2 linked regions of the Thiocystis violascens DSM 198 genome follow. The protein of the gene in region 1 interacts with the protein of each later gene in a pairwise test. Links are inferred from orthologs where the notes say so. Each region holds a gene or a part of one and is shown on either strand. Other genes may lie near its edges.

The links.
Region 2: the proteins of rplD (region 1) and def interact in binary tests that used the Escherichia coli proteins (3 or more experiments, as listed by UniProt). The link is inferred for Thiocystis violascens DSM 198 from one-to-one orthologs.

The regions. Positions count from the first base shown.
Region 1 is NC_018012.1:4,571,391-4,580,718, reverse strand. Bases 6,227-9,121 are described here. They hold rplD (50S ribosomal protein L4), read right to left. Parts: upstream 8,033-9,121; coding sequence 7,421-8,032; downstream 6,227-7,420. Other genes in these bases: tuf (elongation factor Tu), read right to left, coding at 9,016-9,121; rpsJ (30S ribosomal protein S10), read right to left, coding at 8,700-9,011; rplC (50S ribosomal protein L3), read right to left, coding at 8,039-8,689; rplW (50S ribosomal protein L23), read right to left, coding at 7,128-7,424; rplB (50S ribosomal protein L2), read right to left, coding at 6,268-7,095. Also shown: rplO (50S ribosomal protein L15), read right to left, coding at 1-240; rpmD (50S ribosomal protein L30), read right to left, coding at 227-433; rpsE (30S ribosomal protein S5), read right to left, coding at 437-943; rplR (50S ribosomal protein L18), read right to left, coding at 954-1,310; rplF (50S ribosomal protein L6), read right to left, coding at 1,324-1,857; rpsH (30S ribosomal protein S8), read right to left, coding at 1,870-2,265; rpsN (30S ribosomal protein S14), read right to left, coding at 2,365-2,670; rplE (50S ribosomal protein L5), read right to left, coding at 2,680-3,219; rplX (50S ribosomal protein L24), read right to left, coding at 3,234-3,551; rplN (50S ribosomal protein L14), read right to left, coding at 3,564-3,932; rpsQ (30S ribosomal protein S17), read right to left, coding at 4,047-4,313; rpmC (50S ribosomal protein L29), read right to left, coding at 4,310-4,510; rplP (50S ribosomal protein L16), read right to left, coding at 4,510-4,923; rpsC (30S ribosomal protein S3), read right to left, coding at 4,927-5,604; rplV (50S ribosomal protein L22), read right to left, coding at 5,623-5,955; more of rpsS, read right to left, coding at 5,970-6,226; more of tuf, read right to left, coding at 9,122-9,328.
Region 2 is NC_018012.1:3,501,159-3,510,418, reverse strand. The notes cover bases 4,110-6,936. They hold def (peptide deformylase), read left to right. Parts: upstream 4,110-5,168; coding sequence 5,169-5,705; downstream 5,706-6,936. Other genes in these bases: rsmB (16S rRNA (cytosine(967)-C(5))-methyltransferase RsmB), read left to right, coding at 6,737-6,936; fmt (methionyl-tRNA formyltransferase), read left to right, coding at 5,815-6,771; THIVI_RS15515 (LysM peptidoglycan-binding domain-containing protein), read right to left, coding at 4,110-5,040. Also shown: topA (type I DNA topoisomerase), read right to left, coding at 1-1,700; THIVI_RS15525 (Smg family protein), read right to left, coding at 2,036-2,512; DNA-processing protein DprA, read right to left, coding at 2,649-3,824; more of THIVI_RS15515, read right to left, coding at 3,832-4,109; more of rsmB, read left to right, coding at 6,937-8,110; THIVI_RS15495 (DUF4390 domain-containing protein), read left to right, coding at 8,107-8,694; THIVI_RS15490 (sensor histidine kinase), read left to right, coding at 8,694-9,260. UniProt on the Escherichia coli protein: Removes the formyl group from the N-terminal Met of newly synthesized proteins. Requires at least a dipeptide for an efficient rate of reaction. N-terminal L-methionine is a prerequisite for activity but the enzyme has broad specificity at other positions.

The sequences.
Region 1 (9,328 bases):
GGTCAGGCGCACTTCCGCGCTGACCAGCGATGCGCGCGAGCGAAAACCGACCTTCGGCAAACGCCGCTGAAGCGGCATCTGACCGCCCTCGAAGCCAACCTTATGATAGCCGCCCTTACGGGATTTCTGCCCTTTGTGGCCACGTCCGCAGGTCTTGCCCAGCCCGCTGCCGATACCGCGTCCGACGCGCTTGGCGGAAGGCCGGCTGCCCTCGTCGGGCTTGAGATCATTGAGCCGCATGGTGAGACTCCTCCACGACCTTGACCATGTAATACACGGCGTTGACCATCCCGCGGGTGCAGGGCGTGTCCTCGACCTCGACGACCTGATGCATCCGCCGCAGGCCCAGACCGCGCACGCAGGCCTTATGTTTTTCAAGGCGTCCGCTGGTGCTGCGCACCAGTTTCACCTTCATCATTTTTTTGTCAGACATCGCTTACCCCAGGATCTGTTCGACGGTCTTACCGCGCTTGGCAGCGATGGTTTCCGCGTCATTCATGGTACGCAGCCCCTGAACCGTCGCACGCACGACGTTGATCGGATTGTTGGTACCGATGCACTTGGCGAGGACATTCTGCACGCCGAGCACCTCGAACACCGCGCGCATCGCGCCGCCGGCAATGATCCCGGTACCGTCGGAAGCCGGCTGCATGAAGACCTTCGCGGCGCCATGCTCGCCCTGCAGCGGATACTGAAGGGTGGTGCCATTCAGCTTGACTTCGATCATGTTCTTGCGGGCACTTTCCATCGCCTTCTGGATCGCGATCGGCACTTCGCGCGCCTTGCCGCGACCGAAGCCGACCCGGCCCTTGCCATCGCCCACGACCGTTAAGGCCGCGAAACCGAATTGCCGTCCGCCCTTGACGACCTTGGCGACGCGGTTGACCGCCACCAGTTTTTCCAGAAGGTCATCGCCTTCCGGCTTGGGATTGAAGTTCGCCATGTTCGAGTCCTCAGAATTTCAGTCCGTGCTCACGCGCCGCGTCGGCAAGCGCCTTGAGACGGCCGTGATAACGGAAGCCGGAACGGTCGAACGCGACCCTTTCCACGCCGGCGGACAAGGCACGTTCAGCAATCGCCTTACCGATGACGGTTGCCGCCACAATGTTTGCCTTGTTGCCCTCGATCGACTGGCGGATGTCTTTATCCAGCGTGGATGCGCTGGCGACCACCTTGTCGCCCGTCGGGGCAATGATTTGGGCGTAGGTATGCCGGGGCGTGCGATAGACGCACAACCGAAATTCGCCCATTTCCCGAATCTTGGCGCGTGCCCGCGTCGCACGGCGCAGACGAGCCTGTTTTTTATCCATGACGTGAGACCCCTTATTTCTTCTTGGCTTCCTTACGCAGGACATTCTCGTCCGCGTAACGAACACCCTTGCCCTTGTAAGGCTCCGGCGGACGGAACCCCCGGATTTCCGAGGCGACCTGACCGACGCGTTGTTTATCGGCACCCATGACAACGACTTCGGTCTGACTCGGGGTCTCGATGGTGATGCCTGCAGGCACCGGATAATCGATCGGATGCGAAAAACCAAGGGCCAGATTCAGCACATCGCCCTTGGCCGCGGCGCGATAGCCGACACCCACCAGCGTGAGCTTGCGCGTGAAACCGGCGCTACAGCCCACCACCATGTTGTTGATCAGCGCGCGGGTGGTTCCGGCCATGGCCCAGGCGTTTGCCTGACCCTCGGCTGGAGCCACCTTGAGTTCATTCGCGTCCTGACTGACGACAACGGTCGGATGGACGCTCCACTCAAGGCTGCCCTTGGCACCCTTGACCTTGACATCCTGACCGACGATCTCGACGGTGACACCTTTGGGCACCGTAATCGGCGCCTTTGCGACTCGTGACATCTCCGTATCCTCTTAAGCGACGTAGGCGATGACTTCGCCGCCGTGACCCGCCTGGCGGGCCGCGCGGTCGGTCATCAAACCTTGCGAGGTGGAGATGATCGCAATCCCGAGTCCGGCCCAAACCTTGGGCAACTCGTTTTTATTGCGATAAATGCGTAGTCCCGGCCGCGAGATGCGCTTGATGACCTCGATCACGGGCTTGCCGCGGAAATACTTGAGCTTGATGACCAGTTCGGGCTTGCCGCCATTGGGTTCGACCGATGCCTCGGCGATATAGCCTTCTTCCTTCAGCAGGTTCGCGATCGCAACCTTCTGCTTGGAGGACGGCATCACAATGGTGATTTTGCCACGCTGCTGGCCGTTGCGGATGCGTGTCAGCATATCCGCAATCGGATCCGACATACTCATGGGATGCTCCTTGGGTCAAACCGCCTTGACGGCGCGATACCCTTCAGGTGTTTTTGATCGGCGCGATCCAGTTCACGGACAGCGCCGAAGGAGGCAAGCTTACCAACTCGCCTTGACGACGCCGGGGACATCCCCGCGCATCACGGCTTCGCGCAACTTCATGCGCGCAAGCCCGAATTTCCGATAGACGGCATGCGGACGACCGCTGACCCGACAGCGCCGTTGTTGGCGCGACGGACTGGCATCGCGCGGAAGCTGATGGAACTTCCGCATTGCCTCGTCGATCTGTTCCGCGCTCGCGCCACGATCATTGATCACTGCTTTCAGTGCCGCGCGCTTCGCGCCAAACTTGGCCGCGATCTGGGTGCGCTTGACGTCGCGCGCAATCATGCTCTTCTTCGCCATAGTGCTATCTCAGGTACGGAATGGGAACTTGAACGCCTCAAGCAGCGCGCGTCCTTCCTCGTCCGTCCGCGCCGAGGTCGTAATCGTGATGTCGAGTCCGCGAATTGCGTCGATCTTGTCGTAATCGATTTCGGGGAACATGATCTGTTCGCGCACGCCCATCGAATAGTTCCCGCGTCCGTCGAACGCCTTCGGACTCAGACCCCGAAAGTCGCGGATACGCGGAATCGCGACACTGACCAGGCGATCGAGAAATTCGTACATCCGTTCGCGACGCAGCGTCACCTTGCAACCGATCGGCCAACCCTCGCGAATCTTGAAGCCGGCAACCGACTTGCGCGCGAAGGTGACGATGGGCTGCTGCCCGGCGATGGCACGCAGATCGGCAACGGCATGATCCATTACTTTCTTATCCGCAACCGCCTCGCCAACACCCATGTTGAGCGTAATTTTCTCGATCCGCGGCACCTGCATCACGCTTTTGAAGCCGAGACGTTCCTTCAATTGGCCGACGATCTGCTCGCGATATTCTGTCTGTAATCTGCTCATTTTGCTTCCCTCGGTCAGACGTCTACGACTTCGCCGTTCGACTTGAAAACGCGAACCTTGCGACCGTCTTCCAGGATCTTGAAGCCGACCCGATCCGCGCCGCCCTTTTGAGGGTTGTACAACGCGACGTTGGACACCTGAATCGGCATGGCCTTGTCGATAATACCGCCAGGTTCGCCCGCCTGTGGATTCGGCTTCTGGTGCTTGCGGGCAATATTGATATTTTCGACGATGACTCGGTCCTCGTCGACGACACGCAACACCGTGCCACGCTTGCCTTTGTCTTTGCCGGTGATCACGATGACGTCATCACCTTTTTTGATTTTTTGCATGCCGTCGTCTCCTTACAGCACTTCGGGTGCTAGCGAGATGATCTTCATGAAGCGGTCACCCCGAAGTTCGCGCGTCACGGGCCCGAAAATACGCGTCCCGATCGGTTGAAGCTGATTGTTCAGCAGCACGGCGGCGTTGCCGTCGAAACGGATCAGCGATCCATCCGGACGACGCACGCCCTTACGGGTCCGGACCACGACGGCGTTATAGACATCGCCTTTCTTGACCTTGCCGCGCGGAATGGCATCCTTGACGGAAACCTTAATGACATCGCCGATGCCCGCGTAGCGCCGATGCGATCCGCCGAGCACTTTGATGCATTGCACCCTCTTTGCGCCGCTATTGTCGGCGACGCCTAGATTGGACTGCATCTGAATCATTGTTGTTTACCTAAACTGATTGCTGATCCCGGAGTGGATCCGGCTGCTCTGCGAATGACCGCGTCGAACGCGGCGACGAACGAACGCCAGAGTGGCGTATCGTTGCGCGTAACCTCAGCGTGCCTTCTCGATAATGTCGAGCAAGCGCCATGATTTGGTTTTGGAGAGCGGGCGACATTGCTCAACACGCACGAGATCGCCTTCGCCACAGCTATTGGTTTCATCGTGCGCATGGATCTTGGTCGAGCGGCGCATGAATTTGCCGTATAGCGGGTGCTTGACGCGACGCTCGATGAGAACCGTCACCGTCTTGTCCATGGCACTGCTGGTGACACGGCCTTCCAGGGTGCGATTGGTCTTTTTTTCGGTGTCGTCGCTCATGATTTACCGCCCGCCGTCATTTCAGTCATGACCGTCTTGATCCGGGCGATATCCCGGCGTCCCGCCTTCATCTGCGAAGGCTTGGACAACTGGCCGGTGCCCCGCTGCATGCGCAGATTGAATTGCTCGCGAAGCAGTTCCATCAACTGCTTTTGCAACTCTTCGAGGCTGCTTTTTCTAAGTTCGTTCGCCTTCATCACAGAATCGTCCGTTTTTCAAAAGTGGTCTGCACGGGCAGTTTCGCCGACGCAAGCGCGAATGCCTCACGGGCCAACTCCTCCGTGACACCTTCGATTTCATAGAGCACAAAGCCAGGCTGAACCAGGGCGACCCAATATTCGACGTTGCCTTTGCCCTTACCCATGCGCACTTCGAGAGGCTTTTTGGAAATCGGCTTATCCGGGAAAACACGGATCCAGAGTTTGCCGCCGCGCTTGACGCTGCGTTGAATCGCACGGCGCGCGGCTTCGATCTGACGCGCCGTCAAACGCCCGCGTTCGGTCGCCTTCAGGCCGAACTCACCGAAGCTGACGCGGTTCCCGCTCTGGGCAAGACCACGGTTGCGCCCTTTATGTTGCTTGCGGAACTTGGTACGTTTCGGTTGCAGCATGACTTAACCCTTCTTTCCGGCCGCTTTCGGCGCCGGTTCTTCGGGAAGCTGGTCGCCGAATACCTCGCCCTTGAAGATCCACACCTTGACGCCCAGGATGCCATAGGTCGTCTTGGCCTCGGCAAACCCGTAGTCGATATCGGCACGCAGGGTATGAAGCGGTACGCGACCTTCGCGGGCCCACTCGCTACGTGCGATTTCAGCGCCATTCAGACGGCCCGCGACATTGATCCGGACGCCCTCGGCACCGAGTCGCATCGTGTTCTGGATCGACCGCTTCATCGCGCGACGGAACATGATGCGACGCTCAAGCTGCTGCGCGATGCCTTCGGCAACCAGTTGCGCGTCGAGTTCCGGCTTACGGATCTCTTCGATGCTGATGTGCACCGGGATGCCCATCATCGCGGAGACCTTTCCGCGCAACTTGTCGATATCCTCGCCTTTCTTGCCGATCACCACGCCCGGGCGCGCCGTATGGATGGTGATATGCGCATTTTTCGCGGGCCGATCGATCTGAATGCGACTGACGGACGCCTTGGAGAGCTCTTTCCGCAGAAAGGCGCGCACCGCAAGGTCCGTGTTCAGGAAATTCGCGTAATCTTTCGTACTCGCGTACCACTTGGATGTCCAGTCCTTGACGATGCCAAGCCGGATACCGTTCGGATGAACTTTTTGTCCCATGCTGGTCCCCTGGATTCCCTAGCCTTCAGCCACGATCAGACTGATGTGGCTGGTGCGTTTCTTGATTCGGTTGGCGCGCCCCTTGGCGCGCGCGCGGATCCGCTTCATGGTTGGGCCTTCGTTGATCTGAATGGCCGCAACCTTGAGCTCGTCGATATCCGCGCCCTCGTTATGCTCGGCATTCGCGATGGCGGACTCCAGAACCCCCTTGATCAAACCAGCACCTTTCTGGGTGCTGAACGTCAGGGTGTTCAGGGCCTCCTCGACATGACGACCACGAATCAGATCCGCGACCAGTCGAGCCTTCTGGGCCGAGATCCGGGCATATTTCAGTGTTGCTTCGGCTTGCATCCGCGGATCTCCGACTAGCGCTTCTTCGCCTTGCGATCGGCCGCATGACCGCGATAGGTGCGGGTCATGGAAAACTCACCGAGTTTATGGCCAATCATGTTTTCGTTGACGAGCACGGGCACGTGCTGACGTCCGTTGTGGACCGCAATGGTCAGGCCCACCATTTCGGGCAGCACCATGGAGCGGCGCGACCAGGTTTTGATCGGACGCTTACTGTTTTGGGCGACCGCTTCTTCCACCTTTTTGATCAGATGGTGGTCCACAAAGGGTCCCTTTCGAATCGAACGTGGCACTTGCTCAACCTCGCCTTAATTATTTGCGACCGCGACGACGGACAATCATGCCGTCGGTGCGCTTGTTGTGGCGGGTCTTGTGACCCTTGGTCGGCACACCCCAGGGCGTGACCGGGTGACGACCGCCGGAGGTGCGCCCCTCGCCACCACCATGCGGGTGATCCACCGGGTTCATGACAACGCCGCGGACGGTCGGACGCACGCCACGCCAGCGGGTCGCGCCGGCTTTGCCAAGCTTTTGCAGGCTGTGCTCGGTATTGCCAACCTCGCCGATGACAGCGCGGCAGTCGGCATGCACCTTGCGCATCTCGCCCGAGCGCAGCCGCAGAGTTGCCGCCGAGGCATCGCGCGCAACCAGCTGCGCGGAAGATCCGGCCGCGCGCGCCATCTGCGCGCCCTTGCCGGGTCGCATCTCGATGCAATGCACCTGGGTACCGACCGGAATGTTGCGCAGCGGCATGCAGTTGCCCACGGCGATCGGAGCGGCTTCGCCGGCCTGCACGCTGTCGCCGGCACCGAGACCTTTCGGCGCGATGATATAGGCGCGTTCGCCATCGGCATACTTCAGCAGGGCCAGGTGCGCGGAGCGGTTCGGGTCATACTCAAGCCGTTCGACCGTCGCTGGAACACCTTCCTTGTTGCGCTTGAAGTCAACGATACGATAGCGCTGCTTGTGTCCGCCGCCTTGGTGGCGCACGGTGATGCGTCCGAGATTATTACGTCCGCCATGTTTCGATTTTTTTTCGATCAATGGCTTGTACGGAGCGCCTTTATGCAGCTCCGGCGTCGTGACCTTAACGACGAAACGACGTCCGGCGGACGTGGGCTTTGTCTTTACGATTGGCATCTTGGTCTATCCGTTTCTGTCCGCCGCCGCGCTCACGCGCCGCCGCCGAAGTCGATATCATGGCCGGGTTTCAGGCGCACATAGGCCTTCCGCCAATCCTGACGTTTGCCGAGACGTTGCTTGACCCGTTTCGCTTTTCCCTTGACGTTCAGTACATGAACGTGATCGACCTTGACCTCGAACAGAAGCTCGACCGCGCTGGCGATTTCCCGCTTCGTCGCATCCGTCATGACACGAAACGTAAATTGGCTCGACTGCTCGGCGATCCGGGTCGATTTTTCGGAGATGATCGGCGCCAGCAGCACCTTCATGAGACGTTCGTTGTTCATGCCAGACGCTCCTCAAGCTTCTTCACCGCGGCTTCGGTCGCCAGGAGGGTATCGAAGGCAACCAGGCTCACCGGATCGACTTCCTGAGCCGACATGACATTGACACCGTACAGATTACGGGCCGCCAGGTACAAGGCTTCATCCAGACCGTCGGTCAGAATCAGCACGTCCCGCAACTCGTAGGTCTTCAGGAGCGCGACCAGTTCCTTCGTCTTGGGTGCCGGCAGGGAAAGCTCTGGCACAATGATCAAACGCTCGGTCCGGACCAGCTCCGACAGAATCGAACGCACGGCACCGCGATACATCTTGCGATTGACTTTCTGGGTGTAATCGCGCGGCTTGGCCGCGAAGGTCACGCCACCGGAACGCCAGATGGGGCTGCGCGAACTACCGGCACGCGCCCGGCCAGTGCCTTTCTGGCGCCACGGCTTAGCACCGCCACCGGAGACTTCGGCGCGCGTTTTCTGTGCCTTCGTGCCCGAACGGGCGGCCGCCATATAAGCGGTCACCACCTGATGCACGAGGCCAGGCTTGTATTCGACACCGAAAACGGCGTCTGAAACCTGCACACTAGCGGCGCCAGTGTGGTTTCGAATGGCAAGTTCCATGACTGCTTAACCCTTGTTTTTCTGCTTCACGGACGGCAGCACGATCAGTCGCCCACCGGTCGGGCCAGGCACGCCGCCACGGACCAGCAACAGGTTCCGCTCGGCATCGACCCGCACCACCTCAAGGTTCTGCTGGCAGCGATTGTCGGCACCCAGGTGACCGGCCATCTTCTTGCCTTTCCAGACGCGACCAGGGGTCTGGTTTTGTCCGATGGAACCCGCCGAACGGTGCGAGCGCGAGTTACCGTGCGTCGCGTCCTGCATGGAAAAATGGTGACGACGAATGGCACCCGTAAATCCGCGCCCCTTGGTCACGCCCCGTACATCGACTTTTTGACCGGTCTCGAAGATGGACACCGTGATTTCATGCCCAACTTCCAGATCAGCGCCTTCGTCGCTCTCCAGCCGGAACTCGCGCAGCACTTCGCCTGCTTCCACGCCAGCCTTGGCATAATGCCCGGCCATTGGTTTGGTGACGCGCGAGGCGCGGCGCGTGCCGAAGGCGACCTGAACGGCGCGGTAGCCATCGGTCTCGGCGGACTTGACCTGGCTGACGCGGTTCGGCGTCACTTCGATCACGGTGACAGGGATACTTTCCCCGTCTTCTTGGAACAGGCGGGTCATGCCAGCCTTGCGCCCGATAACTCCGATCGTCATCGTCTCGTCCTCAGCTCAGCTTGATCTGGACGTCGACGCCCGCGGCCAGATCCAGTTTCATTAGCGCATCGACCGTCTTATCCGTGGGGTCGACAATATCCATCAGGCGTTTATGCGTCCGCAGTTCGTACTGGTCGCGCGCGTCTTTATTGACATGCGGCGAAATCAGGATCGTGAAGCGCTCCTTCTTGGACGGCAGCGGCACCGGACCCCGCACCTGAGCGCCCGTGCGCTTGGCGGTGTCGACGATTTCACGGGCGGACTGATCGATCAAGCGATGATCGAACGCCTTCAGGCGAATACGAATTCTTTGGCTGCTCATGTCCTTACTCGATAATCTTCGCGACGACGCCAGCACCGACCGTGCGTCCGCCTTCGCGCACGGCGAAGCGCAAGCCTTCTTCCATGGCGATCGGGGCGATCAGCTTGATGGTCATCTTGACGTTGTCGCCGGGCATGACCATTTCGATCCCCTCGGGCAGTTCGCAGGCACCGGTGACGTCGGTGGTGCGGAAGTAGAACTGCGGGCGGTAGCCGTTGAAGAAGGGGGTGTGACGCCCGCCTTCGTCCTTGCTGAGCACGTAGACTTCGGCCTCGAAGTGGGTGTGCGGGTGAATCGATTTGGGCTTGGCCAGCACC
Region 2 (9,260 bases), 1.1 Mb from region 1 along the record:
TTGAAAGGCTTCCAGAAATTTTCGAGCAGCGGCACCCATTCCTCCTCGCCGCGCGAGACCGCGTCCAGTTCGTCCTCCAGGCGCGCGGTGAAGTCGTAGTCGACGTAGGCGGTAAAATATTCGGTGAGGAATTTGTTGACCACCCGCCCCACATCGGTCGGCGAAAAGCGCTTTTTGTCGAGGATGACGTATTCGCGATCCTGCAGAGTGGAGATGATAGAGGCGTAGGTGGACGGCCGACCGATGCCGAATTCCTCCAGTTCCTTGACCAGCGACGCCTCGGAATAGCGCGGCGGCGGTTCGGTAAAATGCTGCTCGGGCCGAATGGCCAGCAGATCGACCAGATCTCCGGTCTGCATCTCCGGCAGCATCCGCTCCTCGTCGTCATCGGCGCTCTTGGCATCATCGCGTCCTTCGAGATAGACGCGCATGAAGCCCGGCTCGGCGATGATCGAGCCGGTCGCGCGCAGCAGATTACCCGCTCCCGCGCTCAGATCGACCGCGACCTGATTGATGAGCGCATGCGCCATCTGACAGGCCAGGGTCCGTTTCCAGATCAGCTCGTAGAGCCGGAATTGCTCGGGAGTCAGATGCGCCTTGACCACCGTTGGCTCGCGCAGGATCGAGGTCGGACGGATCGCCTCATGCGCCTCCTGGGCGTTCTTGGCCTTGGTCTTGAACAGACGAGGCTGGTCCGGCAGGTCGGCGGCGCCATAGCGCTCGGTCACGTAGACGCGAATCTCCTCCACGGCCTCCTGGGCCAGATTGACCGAGTCGGTTCGCATATAGCTGATCAGACCGACCGCGCCGCCGCCGACATCGACGCCTTCATAGAGTTGCTGGGCCACCCGCATGGTGCGCAGGGTCGTGAAACCGAGCTTGCGCGCCGCTTCCTGCTGGAGGGTCGAGGTGATGAAAGGGGGGGCCGGATGGCGCTTGCGCTGCTTGCGCTCGACCTGTTCGACCTTGAGCTTGCCGTTGGCGGCCTGTTCCAGCGTCTGCCGCACCTCGGTGGCACGCGTCTCGCCGGCGATCGTGAACTGCTCCACCTTCTCGCCGCCGAAGGTCGTCAGCTTGGCGCTGAATGACTTGGCGTCTTTCGCGGCATCGGCCTCGATGGTCCAATATTCCTGCTGGACGAAGGCTTCGATCTCGTTCTCGCGTTCGCAGATCAGACGCAGCGCCGGACTCTGAACCCGCCCGGCCGAGAGTCCGCGGCGGATCTTCTTCCACAACAGCGGGGACAGATTGAAGCCGACCAGATAGTCCAACGCGCGCCGCGCCTGCTGGGCGTTCACCAGGTCATAGGAGAGTTCGCGGGGGTTCGCGACCGCCTCCTGGACCGCGCGCTTGGTGATCTCGTTGAACACCACCCGATGCACCGGTCGGTCGCCCAACTGCTTGCGGCCCTTGAGCAGTTCATACAGATGCCAAGAGATCGCCTCGCCCTCGCGATCCGGGTCGGTCGCCAGATAGAGCGCCGTGGCCCCTTTGAGCTTTTTGGCGATGGCCTGGACGTGTTTCTCGTTGCGGTCGATGATCTGGTATTTCATCGCGAAGCCGTTCGCGGTGTCGACGGCGCCCTCCTTTGGCACCAGATCGCGCACATGGCCATAGGAGGCGATGACCTCGAAATCGGGTCCGAGATATTTTTCGATGGTCTTGGCCTTGGCGGGCGATTCGACGATAACGAGATTCATGTGGTCTTCTGGTCGGAGGTGGCGCGATTTTTCTAGGGTAAACCGATTTTGAGCCGCGTCTAGGGCGATCTACCTTGCCGCGCACGAATTAAGGCGATTTCCGGGAAAGTTTATACCCATGCCAAAGGCTTCAAAATGGACAGGATTAAACCGCGCCCAGCATGGTATGCGATGTTTTTGGATTGGATCCATCTCGGCAGCATCCACAACTGTCGGAGCTGGCGCGGTTTAAAACATGAAAAATTAAAAATTTTAAACCGCGTCTCCACGGATTCCGCAAAAACCCCAAAGGCCAGACACAAAATGAAAATGACGCAGATCGCTCTGGACGCGGTTTAATGCAGATACACGGGCTCTTCGTTATAGACCATGTCTTCCATCTGGGTGAAGGCATCTTCCCGGCCTGGGCGATTCATGAGCACCAGCAGCACCACCCATTTGACCTCATCGACCGTGACCAGCGGGTGATCGATCGCCAGCAGACGGTCGATCGCCAGCTCACGACTGGCCGGATCGAGGATTCCACTCTGTTCCAGAAACAGAAGCAGTCCGCGCGCCTCCACATCCAGCTTGGCGCATTCGACCTCGCAGTAGAGACGCAACGAGCCCACGGCATGGTCGTGGGACTGAGGCGCGTCGACACCGACGGCCAATTCGTCGAGCCAAAGCAACGCCTTGTCGATCTCTGTCTTGCTGAAACCCGCCTCTGACAGTTCGTCTTCCAGATCGCTTTGGTCGACCGGGGGCTGACTCTCGCCGTCCATATAATTCTCATAGAGATAGATCAACACATCGACCATGTTTTCGTACATCAACCAACCTCGTGGAGGGCATCGGCCGTCAGGCCGACAGAGACAATCGTCAAACAATGCCATGACCGCTCATGACTGGATCGCGACCGGCATGACAGGCGCTGCATGAACCGGCCGGCGTCATCGCTGACGCGGGTTAGGCGCGAGAACGGTGATAGCGTCCTCCAGGGGCCGATGATACATGACCGCTCAATTCGAGAACCAACAACATGGCGGCAACGCGCTGGGCAGGCAACCCGCTGCGCTCGATCAATTCATCCGGGGCAACCGGGTCGAACCCCATGGAATTCAGCAACCGCTGCGACTCCGCGTCAAGGGATACCGACAGATCTGGCGCCGCTTCCGCCTCCGTCAGATCCACGGCAGTGGCCGCGGTCGCCGCGAGGGCCGAGTCTGGTGCCGCCAGCGCACAATGCAGCAGTGGCGCCAGTTCCACCAGAATTTCCTGGGCGGATTCGACCAGCCTGGCACCATCGCGAATCAGCGCGTGACAGCCCCGCGCCAGCGGGTTGCGGATCGATCCCGGCACGGCGAACACCTCGCGCCCCTGTTCGAGCGCGGTACGGGCGGTAATCAGGGATCCGCTTTTCAGGGCCGCCTCCGTGACCAGCACCCCCAGACTCAATCCGCTGATGAGTCGGTTGCGACGTGGAAAATTTCGGGCCAGCGGCCCCTGCCCCGGCGGAAACTCGCTAACCAGAGCGCCCGCGCCCGTGTCGGCGATCCGGCGGGCCAGATCCCGATGGACCGCGGGATAGACGCGGTCGGGTCCGGTCCCAAGCACCGCGACGGTTCGCCCGCCTCCCGCCAGGGCGGCGGCATGTGCGGCACCGTCGACGCCAAGCGCCAGACCGCTGGTGACGATCAATCCGAAACCGACCAACTGCCGGGCGAACTCCCGGGTGGTCTCAAGTCCGCCCGGCGTGGGATTGCGGCTGCCGACGATGGCGATCTGGGGTTCGGCGAGCAGACCGGCATCGCCGCGCACATAGAGCAGCGGGGGCGCATCGTGGATCTCGGCGAGCAGCGGGGGATACCGGGGATCGGCAAGGGTGAGGATATGGGCATCGGGCTGAGCCGACCAGTCCAGCACGGCCGCGAGAGCGTCCGGATCCGGCTGCTTGAGGGCCGCCACGCTTGCCGGCTTCAGGCCCGCGGCGGCAAGCCGTTCGGGGGAGGCGCGCAGAACCGCGACGGGACTGCCGAAGTGCTCGATCAGTCTGGCGACGGTGCGCGGACCGATCCCTGGCGCATTGGCCAAGGCGAGCCAGGCGTCGAGCGGCGCGTCCAGCGGATTCGAGCGCGGACTCAAGACGCGATCAAGAGGGCGGTGGCGCGACCTGGTCGCCAACCGTGAAGGCGCGCTGGGCATTCAGCACCAGGGCGAAGCTCACCCGCTCGAAGGTCCGGAAGACCATCAGGACGCCCGCGCGTTCAAAGGGTGCGACGAACTGCGCGTTCTTCCTGCGGAAATCCGCGTGGAGCGGCAAGGGTGCGTTCGGGGAGGGCTCGTCGCGACGCCAGCCCTTGTTCTCGAAATCGCGACCGTACCAGAACTCGGTCGACAAGGGGCTCTCGCTGCGCCAGTTGGAGACGATACTGCCGCCGCGCACCTGATCGCGTTGCTTGGTACCGCCGACGAATGCCTCGAAGACATGGCCCGGTTCGATGCGGTCACGGGTTCCGCGATTGAGGACGACGACATCGAATTGACCGATCTGCGAGACGCCGTTGAGCACCGACAGGATGCGGCCCCTGGTTCCCGCCGGCGCGGGTCGCGGGTAAAAATTCTCGAGCGGTTTCTCGACACTGGCGGGGATCACGCGATCGCCGATGGACACCTCGCGTTCCGAGCGCACGACCTGAAGTTTGGCCGGATCGCCGACACGCTCCAGCGCGGCGTTGGCGACAAAGAGCGCCTCGTAGCCCAGGATTTCGTTGGTGTCGGGATCGCGCAGCGCGTCTCCGGGCCGGAGAATCTGGAAATTCGTCTGCTGGTTGGAACGGATTCGGCGCACGTAGATGGAGTCGTGCAAACCCGCCACCAGATGTTCGTCCGGGAAACCCACGACATAGGAGGCGCGCTCGATCTGATCCGAGTCCGCCACATAGGGCTGGGTCAGGAAGGGTGCGATCGAGGCGATCCTGATCGTCGGCACCGCCTCCTTGAGCGAAGACGCGCGAACCTGCGGGCTCAGTCGCACCACCCGCATGCCGTCGCGGGATCCGGACGCCGAACTGCCGCCACGCGCCACCCCGATCCGCGGTTGCCCGTCGACCATCGTCAACTGGAGCACATCGCCGGGGTAGATGAGATCAGGATCGTCTAGGCCCTCGTTGGCCTGCCAGACCTCCGACCAGCGCCAGGGGTCGCGCAGAAACCGCCCGGCGATGTCCCAGAGCGTATCGCCCGAACGCACGACATAGGTCTGCGGCGCATCGGGCGCCAGTTCGACGGCAAGCGCCACGGTGGACAGCAGAAGCAGGATGCCGGCAAGTAGGGCAGTGATGGCGAAACGGCTGATCATGGCGCAACGAAACCTCCGGGGTGGTCGAAACGGGATTCACCCGCCCCCATCAAGGTGGTGTGGTATTCTTACCGATAGTAGCGCACGCGACTCTGTCTATTCCACTCGTTTACTGCAAACTCGCAAAGATGGCTAAGCTCGATATCCTTACCTTTCCCGACCCCCGGCTGCGCCATAAGGCACGGCCCGTGGAGCACGTCGACGCCGCGATCCAGCGCTTGGTCGATGACATGCTGGAAACCATGTACGCCGCGCCAGGTATCGGCTTGGCGGCTACCCAGGTCGATGTCCCGCTCCAGGTGCTGGTGATCGACACCTCCGAACGCCATGACACGCCACTGTGCCTGATCAATCCCCGGATCCTGTCGCTGGAAGGCACGGAGCAGATGGACGAGGGCTGTCTCTCCGTGCCGGGCTTTTACGAAACGGTCACCCGCGCCGAGCGGGTCAGCGTCCAGGCGCTCGACCGCGCGGGCGAGCCCTTTACCCTGGACGCCGACGGACTGCTCGCGGTCTGCATCCAGCACGAGATCGACCACCTGGCGGGGAAACTCTTCGTCGACCATATCTCGATGCTCAAGCGTCAGCGCATTCGACGCAAGCTGGAGAAGGATCAACGACAGTCCGCGGCACCAGCCGGCGAACCGCGACGGGGCATCCTCTGATGCGGGCCGGTCATCGCAGAGATTCGACGCGAAGCGCGCCTTTGCGCATCCGCCGCCGGCGCGCTCCGAGTCGGGATGTTGGCCGGGGCTCCGGCGGTCAGTCGATGCAATGGCCTACCCCGCGATGAACAACACCCGAGTGATCTTCGCGGGAACGCCCGAGTTCGCGGTCCCGAGTCTCGCCGCCCTGCTGGACGCCGGACTGGACGTCGTCGCGGTCTACACGCAGCCGGACCGCCCGGCCGGACGCGGACAAAAGCTCCAGGCGAGCCCGGTCAAGGCGCTGGCCCAGGCCCGTGCCATCCCGGTTTTTCAGCCCGAAAGCCTGAAACGGGACGCCGACGCGGTGACCCAACTGCGCGCACTCGATGCCGACCTGATGGTGGTGGTGGCCTATGGGCTGCTTCTCCCGGTCGCGGTTCTGGAAGCGCCCCGTCTCGGCTGTCTCAACGTGCATGCCTCGCTGCTCCCGCGCTGGCGCGGCGCGGCGCCGATCCAGCGCGCGGTACTCGCCGGGGACGCGCTTGCCGGGGTCTGCATCATGGGGATGGAAGCCGGTCTCGACACCGGTCCAGTCTATCATCGCGTCGAGACGCCGATCGGCCCGCGCGAAACCGGCGGCAGTCTCCATGACCGGCTCGCGACCCTGGGCGCCAGCGCACTGCTCGCGGCGCTCCCGGGGGTTCTCGACGGTTCGTCCGTCCCCGAGCCCCAGGACGACGCGCTCGCGACCTACGCGCGTAAGCTCACCAAGGAGGAGGCGCGCATCGACTGGACCCAACCCGCCGACGCCATCGAGCGTCAGGTGCGCGCCTTCGACCCCTGGCCGGTCGCGCAGACCAGCCTGGACGGCGCGGTCCTGCGCGTCTGGGATGCCGAGGCCGACGAGGGGGCGACGCCCCCGGCCGCTCCCGGAGAGGTCGTCGCCACCGACAAAACCGGCATCATCGTGGCGACCAGCCGGGGCACGCTGCGCATCACCCGTCTTCAGCCCGCCGGGAAAAAACCCATGAGCGCAACGGATTTCCTCAATGCACGACACCTGGACGGGCTGCGGCTTGGTTGATCCTGGACAGCACGCAAGTCCAGGCACTCCCGCTGGCGCCGAAGCGCGCGCGGCCGCCGCGCTCAACCTGCATCGGGTCCGCGATCAGGGTCAATCGCTGACGCGGGTTCTCCAACAGCCCCAGGCCGCGCGCGCGCCCGCCGATCAACCTTTGATCCAGGAGATGACCTACGGGGCGCTGCGACTGCTGCCCCGACTGGAGGCGCTGGCCGGACGTCTGCTCAATCGCCCCGTCAAGAAATCCGACCGGGATCTGGAGGCGCTGATCCTGATCGGGCTGTATCAGCTCATCGCGATGAAAATTCCGGCGCACGCCGCCGTGTCGGCCACCGTCGACGCCAGCCGCCTCCTCGGCAAGCCGGACAAGGCACCGTTGGTCAATGCGCTGCTGCGGCGGTTCCTGCGCGAACGCGAGACCCTGCTGGCCGAGATCGAGCATGAGCCCGGCGCCCGCTGGCTCTTTCCCGACTGGCTGCTGACCCGCCTGCGCCGCGACTGGCCCGAGGATTGGGAGCGCATCGTCGACGCCAGCAACGCGCGTCCACCGATGGCCCTGCGGGTCAATCGCCTACGTGCCAGCCTGAGCGATTACGCCGACCAACTCGCCGCCGCCGGCATCGCCGCGCGCCCCGTCCCAGGGTGCGAGATGGGTTTGATCCTCGACCGCCCCCACGCCACCCGCGATCTCCCCGGTTTCGAGCGCGGGCTCGTGTCGGTGCAGGACAGCGGCGCCCAACTCGCGGCCCACTGGCTCGACGCTACCCCTGGACAGCGCGTCCTCGACGCCTGCGCCGCGCCCGGCGGCAAGACCGCCGCCATCCTGGAGCGGGCCGACAATGCCTTGGATCTGATCGCCATCGACAGCGACGCCTCGCGGCTCGACACCGTGCGCGCGACCCTCGACCGGCTCGGCCTAACGGCCAGCGTCATCCAGGCCGATGCCGCCGCTCCCCAGGGCACCTGGACCGAGCGCCCCTTCGACCGCATTCTGCTCGATGTCCCCTGCTCCGCCACCGGCGTGATCCGCCGCCATCCGGACATCAAATGGCTGCGGCGCGACCGCGATATTCCCGAACTCGCTGCGACGCAGGCGGCGATGCTCGACGCCATCTGGCCCCTGCTCGCGCCCGGCGGACGCCTGCTCTACGCGACCTGTTCGCTGCTGGCCGAGGAAAACCACGAGCAGATCGCCGCTTTTCTGTCCCGTCAGCCGGAGGCGCGCGAACGGGATCTGCCGACCGCTTCAGGCCAGACCTGCCCTCGCGGGCGTCAATGGCTGCCGACGCCGGACGGGAGCGACGGTTTTTACTATGCGATCATCGAGCGAGTGTCCGCATGAGCGGGGGACACGCAACTCGGTCGCGGCGCGCGCTGGCACTGAGTCTGGTGTTCTCGCTCCTGACCTGGGCAATCCTGTCATCCGCCCTTGCGGGAGATGACTTCGAGTTCCGGCAATCCCAAATTCGACTTGAGGACGGAATCTACTATCTGGATGCCACCATGGACTCGGCGTTCAGCGAGGAGGCCCTGGAGGCGCTGAACAATGGGGTTCCCCTGACGATCATCATCCATCTGCAAATCCGGCGCGTCAACGCCTGGCTGTGGGAAGACAGTCTGCTGGATCGGCAGATGCGCTACGCCATCCGCTATAAGCCATTGTCCGAACGCTACGAGGTGTATCGCCTGCCGGGCACCAGCGGACGCGGATTCGAGACCCGTGAGGCCGCGATCCGCGCGCTAGGCGAACTCCAGAATGTGCAACTGATCGCGCAGGACAAACTGGACGAGGAAGAGGAGTACGAGATCCAGATCAAGGTCTTTCTGGACATTGAGGAATTACCCCTGCCGCTGCGCCCCATGGCCTATCTCAAACCGTCCTGGAAGCTCTCCAGCGGGTGGAGCAAGTGGCCGCTAAGCCCCTGATGCGACTGCGCGAACTCGGAATACTGCCAGTCGCCGGACTGATCGTCGGATTGTTCGTGGTACTGGTGCTGATGCGCGACGCGGTGCAGAACTCCGAGGCGCTCAGCCGCGCCTTCGTGCCGCTGCTGTTCGCGGTCCTGGCCGGGCTTCTGGTGCTGGCCGTGCTGGTGGCGGTCAACGTGGTCAAACTGGTCCGGCGCCATCGCCGCCAGGCGGCCGGATCGCGACTGACCGCGCGCATCGTCACCCTGTTCGCGCTCATCTCGCTGCTGCCGGTTGGCGTGGTCTACTATTTCTCGCTCGGCTTTCTCCTGCGCGGGATCGATAGCTGGTTCGATGTCGAGATCGGACGCGCCATGCAGGATGCGCTGCTGCTGAATCAGGCCTCGCTCGATCTCAATCAGCGGGTGCTCGGCAAATACACCGAGCAACTGCTCGCCGGTATCGAGGACCGTTCGGCGACCGCGATCGCGCTCAGCCTCAATCATCGGCGCCGTCAGGCTGGCGCCATCGAATTGACCGTCTATGGGCCAGGCGGCCAGGTTTTAGGCACGGCCAACGAGGAT